2 regions of the Devosia sp. XGJD_8 genome follow, and region 2 is predicted to be linked to the other one. Evidence: predicted binding sites of a transcription regulator. Region 2 holds the regulator's gene; the other holds the start of a gene.

Region 1 (10,672 bases), on a different contig from region 2:
ATCCATGCGCGAGAGCGGAAATTCCGAGGCATCGAGCGCGTCGCGCGCCTTGCTGCGCAGCACCTCAAAGCTGCGCTCGCCGGCGATCAGCAGCCGCTCGGCGACATTGCCGCTCGAACTGTGCCGCATCAGCAGGCCCAGATGGGGGTTCTGATAGACGATGCCGATATGATGCGCGCACAGCATGCGGCGCTCATAGCGTCCAAGGTCAAACAGGTTGCCGTCGTCGCGCCCCCGCAGCCGCAGGCGATAGTCGCCCCGGTCCGGCGTGTCCTCGAGGTTCATCATGCGCAGCAGCGTTGACTTGCCCGAGCCGCTCTCGCCCACAATGCCCAGCACTTCACCGGGATAGACGGTGACGTTGACACTGCGCAGCGCCCGCACCTCACCATAGTGGCGCGTCACGCCGCGCATGCTGAGCAGCGCCTCGGTCTGCATCAGTTGCGGCGGCAGCAGCGGAGCCGGCGCCATGGTCATGTCGATGCTCATGCCGAATACTCCCCGTTTTCGTACCAGGTGGCGCCGATCTCGACAGCTTCGCCCTCGGCCCGGCGGATGGCCTTGATGCCCAGATTGCTGTCGGAGACTTCGAACACCGACCCGCCACTGTCCTGCGGAATCTCGTTCATGAAATAGCCGGCAATGCCGGAGCGGCGGCACACCAGATCGGCATGATCCTCGACACGATAGGGCCGGTCCGAAAACACCAGCGGCTCGACACGGGTAAAGGGCGGCACGGCATGCAGCCGCTTCTCGCGCCCGGCCGACAGAAAGGTCAGGTGCCTGGCCATGTTGAGCTTGGGCACATCCCAGCGCGGGATCGGCGATGGCGTCATCACATGCCGTCCGTTGACCAGGCTCGGATAGGCGGCGCCCTGCATGATGCGCCCCTTGCGCACGAGCTGCTCATAGAGCGTCAGCCACAGCCGGCCATAGTCGGCATCGGCATGCATCTGCCGGGCGATCGACATATTGGGCTCCACCCCGCGCAGCGGCTCGGGATTGGGCACCTGCAGCACGAGGATCTGATCCTCGCGCATCGTCTCTTCCGGCACCCGATGCCGCGACTGGACGATTGAGGCGGCGAGCGTGTCCCAGGTTTCGGCGGCGCCCGAGACGCGGCTGATGAAGCGGCGGATCGAGGCGGCGTTGACGCCATCGTCAGCGCCCTGGTCGATGACCTTGATGGTCGAGCTCGGGTTGACCAGCGTCAGTGTGACCTGGAGGCCCCCCGTGCCCCAGCCGCGTGCCATCGGCACTTCGCGGCTGGCATAGGGCATCTGACAGCCGGGTACGGCGATGGCCTTGAGCATCTTGCGGCGCAGTTCGCGCTTGGCCGAGGCGTCAAGAAAGCCATAGCTGGTGGCAGCCCAGGGCTTGGTGAGTGCAGCAAGGGTCATTCTGCGGGCTCCGCCTGGCGCTCGAGCGCCACATCTTGATTGGCTTTGGCAGCGGCCGCCTTGGCCTTGGCATCGCGCATGGCATCCAGCACCGACTGGAAGGTGACGTAGTGCGGCAGCTTGAAGTGGATGCAGAAGCCCGAGGCTTCGACGCTTTCGGTGTGGTAGAGGTAGAATTCCTCATGCACCGGCGAACCCACTGGCGCTTCCGCCGAATTGAGATCGAGCGTTGCGGCGGCGATCACCTTGACCTCGTTCCAGCCAAAGCTGGCGGCAAAACCGAGCTCAAGAAAGCCGCCCTTCTCCTTGGACGTCACCTCGGCCTGGCAGACCCGCACCCGGCCCGCCGAAAACTCGGTGCCGCTCGGATGGCGCACCACCACCTCGGCTTCGGCCAGCCGCAGCTCATTGACCGTGGGATGGGCATTGCCATAGCCGCGCATCGCCGCATAACCGAGCGCCAGCACGCCACCCGTCTCGGCCCGCGCCAGGCTCTGCAGCCGATGCGCGCGTGACGCGGGAAACAGCAGCGGTTCGCGCGTCAGGTCGGGAATGTCGTCGGGCGCGACAGTGCTGTCATTGGCCGGGGCCACCAGGCCCTGCTGCCGCTGCCAGTTGGCCAGTGACGGCTGCCGCATCGGCGCCGCTGTCGCCGCCGGATCGACGGCCGGCGGATCATAGGGCTTGCCCTCGAACACGTCGGTCGCCAACACGCGGTGGGAATAGTCGAGCGTCGGCCCGAGGATCTGTCCGCCCGGAATGTCCTTGAACGCCGCCGAGATGCGGCGAACCGTCAGCAAGTCCTCCTGCCGCAGCGGTACTGCCACCGCCAGGCGCGGCTGGGTGGTGCGCCAGGCGCGCAGCACCAGCACGGCCTCGGAGAGTTCGCCGCCGGTCTGCGCCAGCGCCAGGGCCGCCATGTCCTCGTCATAGAGCGAGGCTTCGCCCATCACGCGATCGACGAGATAGGGCATGGACTGGCGGATCGCCTCGACGCGGGTGGCGTCGATCGTGCCCAGGTCCTGGCGGAACAGGCGCTCGGCCTGCTCGATGGCCTTTTCGCCACCGCGGGTTGCGACATAGGCCATTCAGAGCACCTCTATCTGGGTGGAGCGGGGAATGCCGATGACCGAACGGCCGTCGACAAGCAGCAGGTCAAAGCCTTCGGGATAGGCGCAAAGCTGTTCGCGCATGGCCCAGAATTCGGCCGGCAAGGCGAGCGCCATGTCGCGCGCGCCGTCGATGCCGGGGCCGCTCAGGCGCAGCCTTTGGCCGGAGCCATGGGCAACCTGCGCGACGAGCGTGGCACCACCGTCGGGATAGAGCGCACTGCCGCACCGAATGGCGGCCAGCGCATCCGACGCCCCCTCCAGACGATCGAGGAACAGGTGGTCTGCCGTGGCCGGATCACCCAGAACCGCGCCGGTATCGACAATCTGCCGGCTCAGATCCGGACTGTCCGCATAGGCAACGCATTCGCGGTCGATCAGCGCTTCGACGATGGGCGCCATGCCGGCTTCGGGCAGTTCGCGCACATCGCCCGGTCGGGCCATCGACCACATCAGGGCTTCGAACGTGGCGTTGCAGCGCGCTTCGGCGGCATCGGGAGGGGCGACGGTCAGCATCAGAAAGTCTCCATTTCAACGCGCGTCGCCTCGACCCGGCGCATCAGCGTCTCATCCAGCGCCGCCTGGTGCAGCCGTTCGGTCTCGATGAAGTGCAGCACGGCCTCCGCCCGCGCATCACGTGCGAGCGACAGGTCGACCACGGCCATGGCCATGGCGCGCTCCAGGTCGCGCCCGGTGATCATGCCGTAGCCGATGCGGCCATCGGCATCGGCGATATGAGCCTCGCTCACCAGCACTTCGCCGAGGTGAAAATCGACATTCTCGACCGTGTCGCGCATCGGCACCATGACCAGCCCGGTTCGGTTGGCGATGACGGTGATGTCACCCAGCTGGTCGAGCAGGTTTTCGGCAAGCGCCTTGAGCGGCGTGGATCGGGCCCGCGCCAGAATGCCCAGGATATCGGCATGGCCGCGCCGCTCGGGCCCGGGGTCGCTGGCTTCATTGAACATTGTCGGTCCTTTCGCTGACCACTTCGCCCGCCTGGGCATTTTCGAAGGTGAATTGCACCCGGTCCCCGGCCCAGGCCGCCTCGGAAAAACCGATCGGCCTGCCGTCGAGATCGACATCGGTCTTCTGCACGATCAGCACCGATTGGCCGGGCCGCAGCATCAGCAGCGCCGCCTCGTGCTCGGTGGCGAGCCGGGTGAAGATCGTGGTGCTCTGGCGCCGATAGTCGGCAATGCCGTGCTTGCGGTAGGTTTCGGTGACCGAAATCCCGGCCCGCCGTGCATCCGCCATGTCCGGAAAGCGCTCTGCATCATGGTATGACCAGCCCAAGCTGATCGGCAGGTCATTGGCAAAGCCGCGACGGCAGATGGCAAAGACCGGTGCACCCGCGTGCAGTCCAAGCGCCGCTGCAACCCTGGCACCGGCTGGAATGCGCATTTCCGAAATGCCCTGGCCGGAGGCGGTCAGGCCCTGTGCCAGCAGGTTTTCGCGGAAACGGGTGCGCGGGCCGATCACGTAGTTGATCAGCGGCGCGCGCTCGACAAAGGTGCCCCGGCCATGCTCGACCCGCAGCTTGCCTTCCGCCACAAGCGCCGCCAGCGCGCGCCGCAACGAATGCCGCCTGGTATTGTAGAGGACGCACAGCTCCGGCTCGGACGGCAAGCGGCTATCCGGCGGCAGGTGACCCGCTGCAATCTCGTCACTGATCTTGTCCCGCGTGGCTTCCCACGTGTGTCCGCGACTGCGCATAAAGGCCTTCGTCACTCATTCGGATGAGTTCGGAACCTAGATGCGGTGGATGACAGGCGAATGACGAGATAGCGCCCGTGGCATAATTTGCGCCCGACAGCGGCTCTGGTGCCGACACGGGCGCCAGAACCGTCAAGCGCAAGGGATCAGGCGACGGGCAATTGATAGCCGGGTGTCGAGCGCGACAAGGCGAGCTCTTCTGCATCCATCTCTGCCTCGATCGACTCGAACAGCGGCGTCGTCATGTAGCGCTCGCCGGTGTCGGGCAGCATGCAAAGGATGACCGAGCCCGGCGCCGCCCGCTCGGCCAGCTGATGCGCGACGGCGAAGGTGGCGCCACCGGAAATGCCGGTCAGGATTCCCTCCTTCTGCGCCAACTGTCGTGCCCAATGCATGCCGTCCGGTCCGGCAACGGGCACCAGTTCATCATAGCCCTTGCTGTCGACGGCCTCCTGCAGCACCAGCGGAATGAAGTCGGGCGTCCAGCCCTGGATGGGATGTGGCGTAAAGGCGGGATGGGTCGCCGCCGGGGCACCATGATCGCCACGCTGTTGCGGCTCACCGCTTCCGAGCAATTGCGCATTGGCCGGTTCACTGAGGACAATGCGCGTCTCGGGCCGCTCCTTGCGCAATACACGTGCCAGCCCGGACACAGTCCCGCCGGTGCCATAGCCGGTCACCACATAGTCGAGACGCGAACCGGCAAAATCGTTGATGATCTCGCGCGCCGTGGTGGCTTCGTGGATATCGGCATTGGCGCTGGTCTCGAACTGGCTGGCGAGAAACCAGCCATTGGCCTGCGCCAGTTCCACAGCCTTGCGGTACATGCCCAGCGCCTTTTCCGCGCGCGGCGTCAGCACCACCTTGGCGCCAAACATGCGCATCAGCCTGCGGCGTTCGATGGAGAAACTGTCCGCCATGGTGATGACCAGCGGGTAGCCCTTTTGCGCACAGACCATCGCCAGCCCGATGCCGGTATTGCCGCTGGTGGCTTCCACCACGGTCTGGCCCGGCTTGAGCGTGCCATTGCGTTCCGCCGCCTCGATGATGTTGAGGGCCAGCCTGTCCTTTACCGATCCGGCCGGATTGAAAAACTCCGCCTTCACATAGAGCGTGACGCCGGGCACACCCAGATTGTTGATGCGGATGGCCGGCGTATCGCCAACCGTCTCCAGAATGCTGTCGAACAGCCTGCCACGGCCCTTGGTGGTGCGTGTCGTCGAACTTTGCATGACCGGTCTCCCTTTCGCGCCACCGGACAGGCCCGCGGCACCTCGCGAACCCATCCTACAGCATAATTGAAGCGAGAGGCGACTGCGCTCAGCTTGCCTGCGCGGTCGCAAGCGGCAGGAATATCTCAAACAGAGCCCCGCCGCCGGGAGCATCGCCCACGGTGATCTGGCCATTGTGGCGAACCACGATATCCCTCACCAGATTAAGCCCCAGGCCGGCGCCCTGCTCGAGGGGCACGATGCGGTTGAAGGGCTCGAAAATGGCTTCCCGATACGTCGCTGCAATGCCGGGGCCCGTATCCGCTACGCGAAGCGAACCATCCCGCCCGACCGCGACCCGGATCGCGGTCTTCCGCCCGCCGTGAATGATCGCGTTCTGGATCAGGTTGACGATGGCCCGCGAGAGCGAGGCGCGGTCGCCGGCAACGGTGACGCTGTCTGCCTCGGCATCAAACGAGATATCGTCTCCTGCGGCGATCGCCAGCGGCGCCATATCGGCCGTTACCTCCGCCGCCAGGTCGACGAGGTTGACCGGCTGGAAGACGGTGACGTCCGAATCCAGCCGCTGCAGGTCGAGCAGCTGGTTGGCGAGGTTCGCCAGCCGCGCGACATCAAGCATCAGCCGGCTGCGCTCCTCGTCATCCGGCAGCAGCTCGATCCGGGTCTGCAGAATGGCAATCGGTGTGCGCAATTCATGCGCCGCATCGGCCAGGAAGCGCTGTCGCCGCTCGATGCCGTCGTCGAGCCGCTGTAGCGCGGCGTTTATGGCGCGCACCAGCGAATGCAGCTCATCGGGCACATGCTCGGATGACAGGCGAATGCCGCGCTGGTCCACGTCAATCCTGTCCGCCTCGGCGGCAACATGCTCCACACCGCGCAACTCGCGCGTCACGATGGTGGGGATGACCAGGAAGGAGACAATCGTCAGCAGTGACAGCAGCCCCAGAAAGATCGGATTGGCAATGGCGCCGAAAATGATCTTGAAGCGTATCTCCGGACCGCCGCCGGTCATGATCCAGAGCTGCCCCGCGTCGCTGTCGTGGCGCCGCACCAGGGCGGCCGGCGCTTCGGCCGGGCCAATATCGGCGATATTGGCCGAGTTCAGCCGGGGCAGATAATCGAGCAGATCATCGGCGCGCTCGGGAATATTGCCCATCTGCACCGCATTGCCGTCAATATCGGTGGCATAGAACCAGAGATACGGATATTCCGCCGCTTTTTCGAGGATGTCGTCGTCGGGAACCAGCGCCAACCCGCCGGCAGGGTCGCGCTCGATAGAATCGGCGATGTGCTCGATGACCCCCTCGTCCAGCCCCTGCTCCTCGCTGATCAGCTTGAGGATGGGAATGGCCGCCACGGTGGTGAAGGCCATCAGCACCAGGGCCTGCATCAGGACCATGCGCCAGGTCAGCCGGGTCCGCAGCGATGTCGCGAGCCAGGGTCTCATGATGCGGTCCGCAGCAGGTAGCCCAAGCCACGAATGGCATGGATTTCCACCCCCGCCGTACTGAGCTTGCGCCGCAAACGCGAGATGTGCGCATCCAGCGAATTGGACGCGATCTCGTCGTCATAGCCATACACGGCTTCTTCCAGTGCGCTGCGTGACACCGTCCGGCCGGCGCGGCGCACCAGGATTTCCAGCGCCAGCAATTCACGGCGCGTCAGATCCAGCGGTTCGCCGGCCACATCGGCCTGGCGCTCCGTCAGGTTGAACCGCAACTGGCCGACATTGACCATGCTCTCGCCAATCTGTGCCGGACGGCGCATCACCGCCCGCAATCGTGCCAGCAGCTCATCCGTCGAAAACGGCTTGGCGAGATAGTCGTCGGCGCCATGGTCGAGCCCGGCGACGCGATGGTCGGGTGATCCCAGCGCCGACAGCACGATAATGGGCAAGCCAGCCTGCTCGCGCCGCAATACGGGGATCAACGACAAACCGTCGCCATCTGGCAGCTTGCGGTCGAGCAGCACGGCATCATGCACGCCGCTGCGGCAGGCCTCCTCGGCGATCTCGAGCGTGCGGGCATGATCCACCACAATATCGTGGCGGCTCAGTGCGGCGGTCAGTGCCGCGGCCATGTTCATCTCGTCTTCGACCAGCAAAATACGCATACGACAATCCTAATCCACTTTTGCCCAGTCTAGCGACAGACATTGCGGCTGCATTGCGTGGCGCAACGTTGGCGCAATCCTGAGCCGTCATTGGATGGGTTCACAGGCCGGTGCTCGGCCCCCAAAGCAATGCGAGGCCGCAATGAACCCGTCCGATCCGCTCGCCAACACTACCCGCCCCACGCCTGCCCGCCGCACCGGGAGGTGGTTCTGGCCGGCAGTCGTCCTGACCCTGGCAACCGGCGGCGTCACCATGTTGCTGGCCAATCGATTGCCACCTGCCCCCATCGCTGCAACCCTGGCCGCACCCGAAACACCCCGCGTGATGCAGTTGCATCCCCTGGAAGTCGTGGCGGTGCAACCCCAGCGCGTCGAAGACCTGGTAAAGGTGACGGGCACGATCCATCCCGGCCAGGAAGCCGCCATCGCCTCCCAGGTGAGCGGCCTGGCCGAAACGGTAGCGGTGCGTCCCGGCGATCACGTCGAGGCCGGTCAACTGCTCGTCGAGGTCGGCACTACCGATCTGCGCCTGCAAGTGGACCAGCAGCGCAGCACGATGGCATCCACCATGGTCCAACTGCGCGCCGCCCAAACCACGCTGGAACGCACCCTGGCGCTGTCCGACAAGGGCCTTGCGGCGCAAACCACGCTCGACAGCGCCCAGGCCCAGGTCGACCAGTTGACGGCGGCGCTCGCTACCCAGCAGAGCCAGGTTGCCCAGGCGGAAACCAACCTGCTCCGCGCCCGCGTCGTCGCGCCGTTTGCCGGCACCGTATCCTCCCGCGCCATCGAACCTGGCCAGATCGTCAACCCCGGCACCACCATGCTCTCCATCGTCGATCTCTCCACCGTCCGCGTCGAGGTGATCGCTGCGCTCAAGGATTCGGCGCGGATTGAGGCCGGACAATCAGTCCGGCTGACCGTGCAGGGCATGGAGGAGGATACCTTTACCGGCACCGTCGATCGGGTCAGCCCCGTCGCGGAAGCCGGCACCCGTTCGATCAAGGTCTATCTCACGCTCGACAATCCTGACGGCGTGCTGCGCGGTGGCATGTTCGTCACCGGCAATATCGTGGTCCAGCAGGTCGAAGACGTCCTGGCCGTGCCGACAACTGCCATCCAGACGCGCGACGAGACCAGCTACGTGCTTGCGGTGGTCGATGGCGTGCTTGAGGAGCGCTCCGTGGAAACCGGCGCCGAGTGGCCTACCAAGGCGCTGGTCGAGGCGCGCTCGGGCCTGGCAGCTGGCGACATGATCGTCGGCACCGCGCTGTCCGGTCTGTCCGACGGCACCCCTGTTGTCATCGCGGAAAACTGAGCCATGTTCCTCACCTCCATCAGCGTCCGTCACCCGGTCTTTGCCACCATGATCATGGTGGCGATCATGGTCTTTGGCATCTCCGCCTATCGCAGCCTGCCTATCGAACAATATCCCGATGTCGATTTCCCCATCGTCGCGGTGCTGACGCCCTATACGGGCGCCTCGCCCGAAGCGGTCGAGACCGAGATCACCCAGCCCATCGAGGATGCCGTCAACACCCTGAGCGGCATCGAGTCGGTCACCTCGACCTCGAGCGCCGGCCACTCGACCGTCGTCCTGCAGTTCACCCTTGAGACCGATGCCGCCGCGGCAGCCCAGGATGTGCGGGACCGGCTGGCGGCGATCGCCGATCAACTGCCGGACGCCGCCGACACCACCCAGGTGCTGCGCTACAATCCCACCGCCAGCCCCATGCTGTCCCTGGCCCTCAGCAGCCCGACCCGGTCGGTGCTGGAGTTGACATCGCTGGCGGACGACATCGTCACGCCCGCCCTCACGGCCATTTCCGGCGTGGGCAGTGCCACCGTGGTTGGCGGCCTCGACAACCAGGTCAATATTGCCGTCGACCCGGATTTGCTCAATGCCTTCGGCATCGGCATTGGCGACGTCGTCTCGGCCCTCCAGCAGGACAACCAGACCCTGCCCTCCGGCTCGATCATCGAAGGCATGCTGGTCCAGACCGTGCAGATCAATGCCGAAGTGGCCACCATTGAAGGCTTCCGCGATATCGTGGTTGCCAGCAATGGCGGCGAGACCGTGACCGTCGGCGATGTCGCGACCGTCACCCAGGGTCCGTCCGATACGGATGGCCTGGCCTTCCGCGATGGCGAACAGGCGCTGGCCATCGACGTTGTCAAGATCGAGGGCGGCAATACGGTCGCCATTGCCCATGCCGTCGAAGAGGCTGTCGCAGCGCTCAACGCGAATGGCAGCCTGCCCGAGGACGTCGTGATCGACGTGCTGCAGAACTCGGCGGAGCCGATAGAGCAGAATTTCGAGACTGTTCAGGCCACCCTGGTCGAAGGTGCTTTGCTCGCCGTGGTGATCGTGTTCCTCTTCCTCAACTCCAGGCGCTCGACCATCATCACCGGCCTCACCCTGCCCATCTCGATCATCGGCACCCTGACCGTGGTGAGCCTGCTGGGCTTCACTCTCAACATGATGACCATGCTGGCGCTGACCCTGTCGGTAGGCATCCTGATCGACGACGCCATCGTGGTGCGTGAAAACATCACCCGGCACCTGCATATGGGCAAGAACCACATTCAGGCAGCGCTCGATGGCACCAAGGAAATCGGCTTGGCCGTTCTGGCCACCACCCTATCCATCGTCGCCGTGTTCCTGCCGCTGGCCTTCATGGACGGCATTGTCGGCCGCTTCTTCATGCAGTTCGGCGTCACGGTCTCGGTAGCTGTGCTGATTTCGCTCTTTGTCAGCTTCACCCTCGATCCGATGCTGTCGAGCGTCTGGTACGACCCGGATTCCCAGCCTGATGCCAAGCGGGGGCCCATCGGCCGGCTGATCGGCCTGTTCGACAAGGGCTTTGAGCGCCTGGCGCATGGCTATCGGGGCGTGCTCCGCTGGTCGCTGCGTCACCGCATCATCACCATGCTGGTCGCCCTGATGTCCTTCGGCAGCAGCTTCCTGCTCTTTCCGATGGTCGGCGTCGAATTCCTGCCGCCCGCCGATAACAGCCAGATCCAGATCGACCTCGAAACCCCGGCCGGCTCGTCTACGGACTATACTGCCGTCAAGGCGCATCAGGTCGAGGCCATTCTGGCC
Region 2 (10,672 bases):
GCATTCTCACCGGCACGATCATTGGTCTCGCCCAGGCACTGGGTGAAACCGCCCCGCTGCTGCTGATCGGCATGAATGCCTTCATCACCAGCCCGCCCGGTGGCGTGCTGGAAGCCTCCACCGCGCTGCCCACCCAGATCTACATCTGGGCCGACAGCCCCGAGCGCGGCTTTGTCTCGCGCACTTCGGCCGGCATCCTGGTTCTGATGGGCTTCCTGCTGCTCATGAACGCGGTCGCCATCTTCCTGCGGCAGCGGCTGGAACGGCGCTGGTAACACTGACAAGATGCAACCGGCGCCTCGCGCCAGAAGACGGAATTCTGAGAGATGAACGCGATGACCGAAAACAAGGGTTCGACGCTCGTGGCAAAGCCCGACCAGGTGGTAATTCCTCCCACAGTGGCCATGAAGGGCGAGGATGTCAGCGTTTTCTACGGCGCCAAGCAGGCCCTGTTCGGGGTTAACCTCGAGATCGAGCGCAACCGCGTCACCTCGCTGATCGGCCCCTCTGGCTGCGGCAAGTCCACCTTCCTGCGCTCGCTCAACCGCATGAATGACACCATCGACATCTGCCGCGTCACCGGCAGGATCACGCTTGATGGCGAGGACATCTACGACAAGAACCTCGACGTTGTGGAACTGCGCGCCCGCGTCGGCATGGTGTTCCAGAAGCCCAATCCCTTCCCCAAGTCGATCTTCGAAAACGTCGCCTACGGCCCCAAGATCCACGGCATGGTCTCGACCAAGGCCGAGACCGAGGAAATCGTCGTCTCCTCGCTGCGCAAGGCCGGCCTCTTCGAAGAGGTCAAAGATCGCCTCAACGAGCCCGGCACCGGCCTGTCCGGTGGCCAGCAGCAGCGCCTCTGCATTGCCCGCGCCATCGCCACCAAGCCGGAAGTCCTCCTGATGGACGAGCCCTGCTCGGCGCTGGACCCCATCGCCACCGCCATCATCGAAGAGCTGATCGACGAGCTGCGCGAGAACTTCACCATCGTCATCGTCACCCACTCCATGCAGCAGGCGGCCCGCGTCAGCCAGAAGACCGCCTTCTTCCACCTGGGCAAGCTGATCGAGGAAGGCGTCACCGAAGACATCTTCACCAACCCGGTCAACAAGCAGACCCAGGACTACATCATGGGCCGCATCGGCTGATCCGGGCTCGGACAACAAGGATTACGCTATGCCCAATACCGGCTCCGAACACATCGTTTCGTCCTACAATGACGAACTGGTCGCGCTCGCCCAGACCATCGCCGAAATGGGCGGCCAGGTCGAAGTGGCCATCGAGAATGGAACCAAGGCCCTGCTCAAGCTCGACCGCGAACTGGCCGACCTGACCATCATCGCCGACCAGCGCATCGACGACATGCAGCGCAAGATCGACGAAATGGCCGTCTCCATGATCGCCCGTCGCCAGCCCATGGCCTCCGACCTGCGCGCCATTGTCACCGCCATCCACGTCGCCTCCGATCTGGAGCGCGTCGGCGACATGGCCAAGCAGCTGGCCCGCCGCTCGCTCAAGCTCGAAGGCATGAGCCTGCAGCCCACTTTCTACAACGGCGTCAAGAACATGACGGCCCTGGTGCTGCGCCAGATCAAGGAAGCGCTGGACGCCTATTCCAGCCGCGATGCCGCCGCCGCCATCGAGGTCTGCAACCGCGATGACGAGGTCGATGCCATGCATACCTCCCTGTTCCGCGAGCTGCTGACCTACATGATGGAAGATCCGCGCAACATCACCACCTGCACCCACCTGCTGTTCTGCGCCAAGAGCCTGGAACGCATTGGCGATCACGCCACCAACATCGCCGAGCGCGCCTATTACCTGCAGACCGGCAAGCCCCTGACCAACGACGTCCAGGAACTGCACCGCACCCAGATCAAGGCGTAGCCGCACAAGCGCTGACGCCTCCCAACCACCGGCCCGTACCTCCCCCTTGATGGGGGAGGCTCGGAGGGGTGGAGCCACAAGCACCGGCCATGGTGCCGCAACCGACGGGAGCACATCTCATGCCCGCCACGATCCTCGTTGTCGAAGACGAAGGCGATATCGCCATCCTGCTGCGCTACAATCTCGAAGCCGAGGGCTTCCGCGTCGTCACCGCGGAAACCGGCGACGAGGCCCAGAGCGCCATTCAGGAAAAGCTGCCCGATCTCATCCTGCTCGATTGGATGCTGCCCGAGATTTCCGGCATCGAACTCTGCCGGCGCCTGCGCGCCCGCGAGGAAACCGCCCGCATCCCGATCATCATGCTCACCGCCCGCGGCGAGGAAGAAGAGCGCGTCCGGGGCCTGGCCACCGGGGCCGATGACTATGTGGTCAAGCCCTTCTCGGTGCCCGAGCTGATCGCCCGCATCCACGCCCTGCTGCGCCGCGCCAATCCCAATCTCGTCACCGCCGCCCTCAAGGTCGGCGATCTCGAGCTCGACCGCACCACCCACCGCGTCCGCCGCGCCAATCGCGACGTCCATCTCGGCCCCACCGAATATCGCCTGCTCGAATACCTGATGCGCCATCCTGGTCGAGTGTACTCACGCGAGCAGCTCCTCGACGGTGTCTGGGGCAATGACGTCTATGTCGACGAGCGCACCGTCGACGTCCATATCGGCCGCCTCCGCCGCGCCATCAACCGCGGCCGCGAAACCGACCCCATCCGCACCGTCCGCGGCGCCGGCTACGCCTTCGACGAAAGGTTCGCCCAGGTCGCGTAAGGCGCCCCCTCCCACCCTCCCCCTGACAGGGGGAGGAGCCGCACGGCGACCTTGGCCACATCGCGACCCACAAACTGCATCAGTCCCTCCCCCTGCCAGGGGGAGGTTAGGTGGGGGTACGGCCCCTTGTGAGTACGTGGATTGTGGCGCGGTCTCGCCCATCCACCGGACAGCACCTCCCCCTTGATGGGGGAGGATGGGAGGGGGTGTTGGGAGCCCCAATATTCGAGCCCACGCCCATCCCGCCCCTCTCTCCCTTCGAAGGAGAGATCATCCCGCAGCGCCGCTCTTGCTCCCGCCCCGTGCCGCATTATTGTGCCCCCACGTGGAGGCGCGCTTGTCAGAACAGGAAATTCCCCTCGCCGGCGGGCAGGTCAACGGCGTTGTGCGTGTCGGAGACACCATCCGCCGCGCCACCCGGCACGATACGCGCATGCAGCAGGCCCTGCTGGCCCACCTGGAACGCAAGGGCTTCGGCCACGCCCCACGCTTCCTCGGCCATGACGATCAGGGCCGCGAAATCCTCACCTACCTGCCTGGCGAAGTCCTGTTCGACAAGGACGATTTCAGCGACGCCCAGCTGACCGACGCGGCCGATCTCCTGCGACGCTTCCACGACTGCACGACCGACTTCCCCCCGGTCCCTGCCGCCGGAGCCGAGGTCATGTGTCACAACGACTGGACACCGGCCAACACTGTCCTTGTCGACGACAGACCAGCCGGCATGATCGATTTCGATACCATCATGCCCGGCACCCGCCTGTGGGACCTCACCTACAGTGTCTGGACTTGGCTCGGCCTCGGCGAGGACCGCTGGAGCCCGCAGGATCAACTGCGCCGCCTTGATCTGTTCGTCGCGGCCTATGACCATCCCTCATGCACGCCGGATCTGGTGGCCGCGTGTCTTCCCGGGCGTCAGGCTGGGCGGGCGCATTGGGCGAAACAGCGCGGGCTTGTGGCCGGAGCCGAATGGGCACAAGCCTGTCTCGCCTGGACACTGGTCAACATTACCAATCACCATCACCCCGACGGCCTGCCCTGAACGGCTAAGCCCCTTGGACCCGGCTTATCCCGGACCTTCACCTCTCCCTCCGGGGGAGAGGTCGGCGCGCAGCGCCGGGTGAGGGGCCTTCCCTACGCACCACCCAAAAGTCCCCCTCACCCGGCGGTTAGGAGGCGGGTCTCAAACCTCAGGCGTATCCCGGATCGGGGTATCATCCCGCAGCGGCACGGTCTGCCGCTCGATCATTCTTCGCACCACCGGCGGCTCGCCCCCGCGATGCAGCGCCCGGATCTGGTCGATATTCTCGGCATCCGCCTTGGTGCGGCGCAGATTGTGCCGCAGGTAGTCGATCCAGGTCGGCACGTGATAGGCCTCGGTCCACACCTCGGGATGCTCCAGGTCGCGCAGCAGCGACCATTGCCGCGCCCCGTCGCGGATGCGGATGCGGCGCCGGTCGGCCATCAGCGCCAGGAAGCGCGTAATGTCCCCCTGGTCGATGCGATAGTCGACCATCACCATGATCGGCCCGCTGCGCGGCCGCAGGTCCAGTTTCAGCACCGGCTCGTTGAACGTATTGAGCGGGTTGAGATCGCGCGCATTGAATTGCGGCAGCGGCAGCCGGAAGCCCACCAGTGCGCAGACCAGCATCACCACGCCGGCCAGCGCCAGCGCCGAATCCGGCCCCAGCGCATCGGCGCTCATTCCCCAGACCCAGCTGCCCGCGGCCATCCCGCCAAAGGTCGCCGTCTGGTAGAGCGACAGCGCCCGTCCCACCACCCAGCGCGGCGATGATAGCTGGATCGAGACATTGAACAGCGACAGCGACAGCACCCAGCAGGCGCCCGCCGGCAGCAGCGCCAGATGGCTCAGCAGCGGGTCGCGGCTATAGCCCAGCGCCGCGCTGCTCAGGGCAAAGGCGACGCAGGCCACCCGCACGATGGTCTCGTTGCTGTAGCGCTCGCGCACGCGGCCATTGAGGAAGGCGCCGCCGATCGCCCCCAGCCCGAAACAGCCCAGCAGCGTGCCATAGACCATGGCGCCGCCGCCGACATAGTCGCTGGTCACCGATGGCAGCAGCGCCAGGATGGCCACCGCCGCAAAGCCGAACAGAAAGCCGCGGAACAATACTGTGGTGAGGTTCGGCGACAGCGACACATAGCGGATGCCCGCCCACATGGCGCTGCCGAAATTCTCGCGCGGCAGCTTGCTGGCCGGCCGCTCCGGCTTCCAGCGCAGCAGCGCATAGAGCAGCGGCACATAGGAAAAGGCATTGACCGCAAAGGCCGCCGCCGCACCGGCCAGCGCCACGATCAGCCCGCCCACCGCCGGGCCGACGCTGCGCATCATATTGTAGCCCATCGCATTGAGCGTCACCGCCCCGGGCAGGTCGGCGCGCGGCACGATATCGCCCATCGAGGCCTGCCACGACGGATTGAACAGCGCCGTGCCGCAGCCGATCAGGAAGGTAAAGCTCAGCAGCAGCCAGGGATTGAGCAGGCCCATGAAGGCCAGCGCCGCCAGCATCAGCGACACCACCATCATGCCGCCCTGCGCGATCAGCATGACGACGCGCCGGTCGAAATTGTCGGCCAGCGCTCCGGCCGCGATCGAGAAGACCATGATCGGCAGCGTGGTCGAGGCCTGAACCAGCGCGATCATGTTGTGCGAGTCGGTCAGCGTGGTCATCATCCAGCCGGCGCCAACCGACTGCACCAACCCACCCAGATTGGACACCAGCGTCGCCAGCCACAGCAGCCGGAAAGTCTCATGCCGGAATGGCGCCAGCATGGGCGGTCGATCAGACATCATGCTTCCTTTTCAGTCCTGACCTGTCTAGGTCCGCCACACGTGGTTTGGCAATGCAGCCTTTGGTGTGGGCGGGAAAGTTGGCGCCGCCGACGCGATGAGATTCCTCCCCTTCTGCAAGGGGAGGTTAGGAGGGGATGGACGCACCGCGCCCGCAACGCTCACCTGCCGGGCTACGCTCGGACTCGGAGACGTCCCCAGAGCTACCCCAGCACCCGCTTCCGATACGCCCCCGGCGCTGTCCCCAGCACCCGCTTCATGAACCGGGCAAAATAGGCCGGGTCCTCATAGCCCAGCTCCGCCCCGATCTGCTTGATGCTCAGCGTCGAAAACAGCAGCATCCGGCGCGCCTCCAGCGCCACCCGCCGCTCGATCACCGCCAGCGCCGAGGCGCCCAGCACCTCCCGGCTCACCCGGTTGAGATGGGTCGGGCTGATGCCGATCTCGGCCGCATAATCGGCAATCCGCCGCGTCTGCCGGAACCGGCTGTCCACCAGCCAGCGAAACGACTGCGCATGCACCACGCTGCGCTCGCTGCTCCCCGCCCCCGCCTGCGCCCCATCCAGCCCGGCGCGCTGAATGGCCACCACCAGCAGCGCGATCAGCGCCCGCATCGCCACGCCATGTCCCGGCCCCGGCCGGTCCGCCTCCGCGATCAGCCGGTCCAGCGCCCCGCTCAGCGCGGCAGTCTCGCGCAGCACCACCGCACCCAGGTCGCCCAGCCCCGCATCGCGCACGTCCCGCTCCATCAGCGTGACCACGATCCCCTCGACATCCTGGCTGAACTCATAGCCATGCACCGTCAGCGCCGGCACCACCACCACGCTCGATGGCCGCAGCGCAAACGCCGCGCCGTCCACCGTCAGCCGCGCGCTGCCCCCGGTGAGGTGCAGGATCTGCAGGAACTGCTCATGCCGGTGCGGGGCAATCCGGTAGTCATGCAGCCGGCTGCGCGACTGGATGGTTTCCCAATGCAGCCAGTCCTGCTCCCGGTCGGAATCGGCCTCGCCGTAAAGCGCATAGCTGGGGATGGAGTTCATGTTCGGATAATCCAATAGTTTGCGCCGCCCGTCCATTGGAAAACCGCCAGAAAACCACCAGCATGCTGGCAGCAAAAGGCCGGCATACTGGCTGCAAAGGGAGGAATTCATGCGCGTTCAGGTTGCCATCATCGGCGCCGGTCCGTCCGGGCTCATGCTTGGTCGCCTGCTCGAACTCGCCGGCATCGACGCCGTCATCGTCGAGCGCAAGAGCGCCGATTACGTGCTCGGCCGCATCCGCGCCGGCGTTCTCGAACAGGGCAGCGTCGACCTGATGGACCGCGCCCTTGCCGGCGCCCGGATGCATGCCGAGGGCCTGGTGCATCACGGCATCGAAATGGGTTTTGACGGGGATCGCCACCGCATCGATTTCTCCGCCCTGGTCGGCAGCCAGGTCATGGTCTACGGCCAGACCGAGGTCACGCGCGACCTGATGGCCATCCGGCAGTCCCGCACCATCTACGAGGCCGAAGACGTCGAACTGCACGATTTCGACGGCCAGCAGCCCTGGGTCAGCTACCGCAAGGACGGCGCCACACACCGCATCGATTGCGCCGTCATTGCCGGCTGTGACGGCTTCCACGGCGTCTCCCGCCGCAGCGTCCCCGAACGGTCCCTGACCACTTTCGAGCGCGTCTATCCCTTTGGCTGGCTTGGCGTTTTGACCGATCGTCCACCCGTGGCCGATGAGCTCATCTATGCCCATCACGAGCGCGGCTTCGCGCTCTGTTCGCAGCGCTCGCGCACCCGCAGCCGCTATTATATCCAGGTCCCCGCCGACGAGCAGGTGGGCGCCTGGTCCGACGACCGCTTCTGGGATGAATTGCGCGCGCGCCTCGCGCCCGAAACGGCCGAGGCGATGCAGACCGGCCCCTCCATCGAGAAATCCGTGGCCCAGCTGCGCAGCTTCGTCGCCGAGCCCCTGCGCTTCGGTCAGCTCTTTCTCGCCGGCGACGCCGCCCACATCGTACCGCCCACCGGCGCCAAGGGCCTCAACCTCGCCATGAGCGACGTCGCCGCCCTGGCCGATGCCCTGATCGAGCATTTCAGCGAAGGCTCGCCCGCCGCACTCGACGCCTATTCGAACCACGTCCTGTCGCGCATCTGGAAGGCTGAGCGCTTCAGCTGGTGGATGACGAGCCTGCTGCACACCTTCCCGGAGACCGGCCCCTTCGGCCGCAGGATCCAACGGGCGGAGTTCGACTATCTCACCGGCTCACGCGCCGCCCAGCAGAGCCTTGCGGAGAACTATGTGGGCCTGCCGGCCTAGTTTTCCGGGTGGTGGCTCACACCACCACATCTTCCTCGCTGTCCAGCAGCCCCGCCAGCACGTTCAACCCGCGCTCCAGCACACGCCGCGTGCGGGGCGCCATGATGCAGAGCCGCACGCCGGCCACCGGTGACGATCCCACCTGCGTCGCCGAGGGCGGCGTGATGCGCACGCCCGCCTCGCCGGCGCGCCGGGCCAGCTGTTCTGCCTTGAACGGGCTCATCGGCAGCCACAGATGTGGCGCACCGCCCGGCATCGGGACCGTGTCGATCGCCAAGATTGCCCGCGTCAGCCCCAGCCGGCGCCAGCCCTCGGTCCGCAGCGCCGCCGCAGCCTCGTCAGCCATGCCGATCTCGATCATCGCCGCCGCCAGCTCCGCCACATAGGGCGGCAGGCCCCAGCTCTCCGCCCGCAGCCGCTTGCGCACCGCCGCCATCAGCGCGGGCGGCGGCGCGATCACCCCGAGGCGGATCAGCGGCGTCAGGCTCTTGGAGAGGCTGGTGACATAGATCACCCGTTCCGGCACCAGATCGCGATAGGTCAGCTTGCCCTTGGCCGCGTAGAGCCCGTAGATATCGTCCTCGACGATCACCGCATCATGCTGCGTGGCGGTCCTGGCGATGGCCCGCCGTCGCTCGGGGCCGGTCTCGAAGCCCAGCGGGTTCTGGCAGACCGGCGTCGTGTAGATGATCTTCGAGCCGGTCGCCTCCAGCGCCGCGCCCAACGCCTCGGGCAGCATGCCCTCGCCATCATGCGCCACCGGCGCCATCACCATGCCCAGATTGGCCACCGCCGCCAGGGCGCCGGGAAACGTCGCGCTCTCGGTCAGCACCGTGGTCGAACTCTCGCGCAGCGTGGCAAAGGCCAGGTGCAGCCCCTGCTGCGCCCCATTGCACAGCAGCAGGTCATCGGCAGCCAGCGGCGTCCGCATCTCGCTCAGCCAGCGCGCCACGACCCCGCGCTGCCGTTCGGTGCCGCTCAGGTCGCCATAGCCGCCATGCGGCAGCGCCAGGGCGTAGCGGTTCGCCACCTCGCTCGCCTCGGCCATGCGATGCGGCGCGATCACCGGCGGCGGCGCATTGATCGTCAGGTCGACAATGCCGCCGTCATCAGCACCGATGTCGGGCCGGTCCAGCACGAAAGTCCCGCGCCCGATTTCCCCGCGCACCACCCCGCGCGCACTCAGCGCATCGATGGCGCGCGTCACGCTGCCGATCGAGACCGAAAACTGCTGCGCCAGCTGCCGATGCGTCGGCAGGCGCTGGCCCGGTCCATAGCGCCCCTCGGCAATCGCCATCTCCACAGCCGTGGCCACGCGCTCGTGGATGGGTTGCGCATTGTCGGGCAGCGCCATGCTCTCTTTGTCGTCAGAAATTGTATCGGTCATTGATTCGATAGTATCGCCATCCTGATCCCTTTGTCGACGCGTTCAGACTTGTGACGGTCTTGCGGCAAAAGCCGACGTTTCACGTTAAAAAGGTCAACATAATTGACATAACAATTTTCTGGTGTTTGTATCACTAATATCATTTTCATGGTGATACAAATGACGGCACCGGAATTCCGCCTCTCATCCCGCGCCCAGGCCATCAAGGCCTCCGAGATTCGCGAGCTTCTCAAGCTCGTCGGCAAACCCTCGATGATCTCCTTTGCCGGCGGCATTCCCGATCCGGCTTTGTTCAATGTCGGCCTGTTCCAGGATGCCTGGCGCCACGTCTTCGGCGGCCCCTCCATCGCACGCGAGGCCCTGCAATATTCCACCACCGAAGGTTATCTGCCGCTCAGGGAGTGGATCGCCGACCATATGGTCCGCCTCGGCGTGCCGGCCGGCCCGGACAATATCCTCGTCACCAGCGGCTCCCAGCAGGCGCTCGACCTCATCGGTAAACTGTTGCTGGACAAGGGAAATGGAGTCATCACCGCCCGCCCCACCTATCTGGGCGCGCTCCAGTCGTTCTCCGCTTACGAACCTTTATTCTCCGCGCTCGACGCACCCCAGCCCACCGGCGCCAATGCGCCAAGGCTGATCTATCTCGTGCCCGATTTCGCCAATCCAGACGGCGCCACCATGAGCAAGGCCGCGCGGCACCAGGCGCTTCACCAGGCCGCCAACCTCGACGCAATCATCGTGGAAGATGCCGCCTATTCGGCACTGCGCTATGATGGCGAGGACCTGCCGTCCATCGCCGCGGTCGACTCCGCCGCATCCGGCTCGATTGAACGCACCCGCACCCTCTATTGCGGCACCTTCTCCAAGACCCTGTCGCCCGGCCTGCGCATCGGCTGGATCTGCGGACCAACCGCCCTCATCCGCCGCCTGACGCTGCTCAAGCAAGGCGCGGACCTGCACACCGCGACCACCAACCAGATGGTCATGCACCAGGTTGCCCAGGCCTGCTACGACACCCAGATCGCCCGGATTCGCGCGGTTTACCGCGTGCGCCGCGATGCCATGCTGGCGGCGCTTGAGCGCCACGCACCGCCCGGCATGCGCTGGCAGAAGCCCGATGGCGGCATGTTCCTCTGGCTTGAATTGCCCGACCATATTGATGCGGCAGCACTGCTGCCACAGGCCATCCGGCAGGATATCGCCTTCGTCCCGGGTGGCGCCTTCCACCCGGACGGGTCGGGCCGCAACACCATGCGCCTGAGCTTCTCCCTATGCGACGAAGCCCAGATCGAAGTGGGCATATTCAAGCTTTGCAGCCTGATCGGCGAGCAGGCCATGGGCCGGGTGGTGAACGTCCACTGACGCCGCAGAGCCGTGCTAGGCTTGGCTTCCCACCTGCGAATCGGAACTCACGTCATGACGTCCAGTGCGGAGCGGTTGAACCCGCTGCAT

The links. Region 2 encodes PhoB, which activates phosphate uptake and scavenging genes when phosphate is short. Its sites were predicted from a motif close to TGTCATNNANCTGTCAT; they were not measured.
Region 1: phnF (phosphonate metabolism transcriptional regulator PhnF) is a predicted target of PhoB. The motif match lies at 4,275-4,291, and genes of this name have one in related genera.

The regions. Positions count from the first base shown of each region.
Region 1 is NZ_JBKJHF010000002.1:440,997-451,668, reverse strand. It holds gene ACLI1C_RS17665 (ATP-binding cassette domain-containing protein) at 1-489, opposite strand, end outside; gene ACLI1C_RS17660 (alpha-D-ribose 1-methylphosphonate 5-phosphate C-P-lyase PhnJ) at 486-1,400, opposite strand; gene ACLI1C_RS17655 (carbon-phosphorus lyase complex subunit PhnI) at 1,397-2,488, opposite strand; gene phnH (phosphonate C-P lyase system protein PhnH) at 2,489-3,025, opposite strand; gene ACLI1C_RS17645 (phosphonate C-P lyase system protein PhnG) at 3,025-3,477, opposite strand; gene phnF (phosphonate metabolism transcriptional regulator PhnF) at 3,467-4,225, opposite strand; gene ACLI1C_RS17635 (PLP-dependent cysteine synthase family protein) at 4,372-5,457, opposite strand; gene ACLI1C_RS17630 (sensor histidine kinase) at 5,546-6,904, opposite strand; gene ACLI1C_RS17625 (response regulator transcription factor) at 6,901-7,569, opposite strand; gene ACLI1C_RS17620 (efflux RND transporter periplasmic adaptor subunit) at 7,712-8,887, shown strand; gene ACLI1C_RS17615 (efflux RND transporter permease subunit) at 8,891-10,672, shown strand, end outside.
Region 2 is NZ_JBKJHF010000001.1:2,907,178-2,917,849, forward strand. It holds gene pstA (phosphate ABC transporter permease PstA) at 1-275, shown strand, start outside; gene pstB (phosphate ABC transporter ATP-binding protein PstB) at 327-1,151, shown strand; gene phoU (phosphate signaling complex protein PhoU) at 1,180-1,890, shown strand; gene phoB (phosphate regulon transcriptional regulator PhoB) at 2,010-2,711, shown strand; gene ACLI1C_RS13875 (phosphotransferase) at 3,049-3,753, shown strand; gene ACLI1C_RS13880 (MFS transporter) at 3,895-5,520, opposite strand; gene ACLI1C_RS13885 (helix-turn-helix domain-containing protein) at 5,724-6,560, opposite strand; gene pobA (4-hydroxybenzoate 3-monooxygenase) at 6,670-7,830, shown strand; gene ACLI1C_RS13895 (PLP-dependent aminotransferase family protein) at 7,847-9,217, opposite strand; gene ACLI1C_RS13900 (PLP-dependent aminotransferase family protein) at 9,377-10,582, shown strand; gene ACLI1C_RS13905 (DMT family transporter) at 10,637-10,672, shown strand, end outside.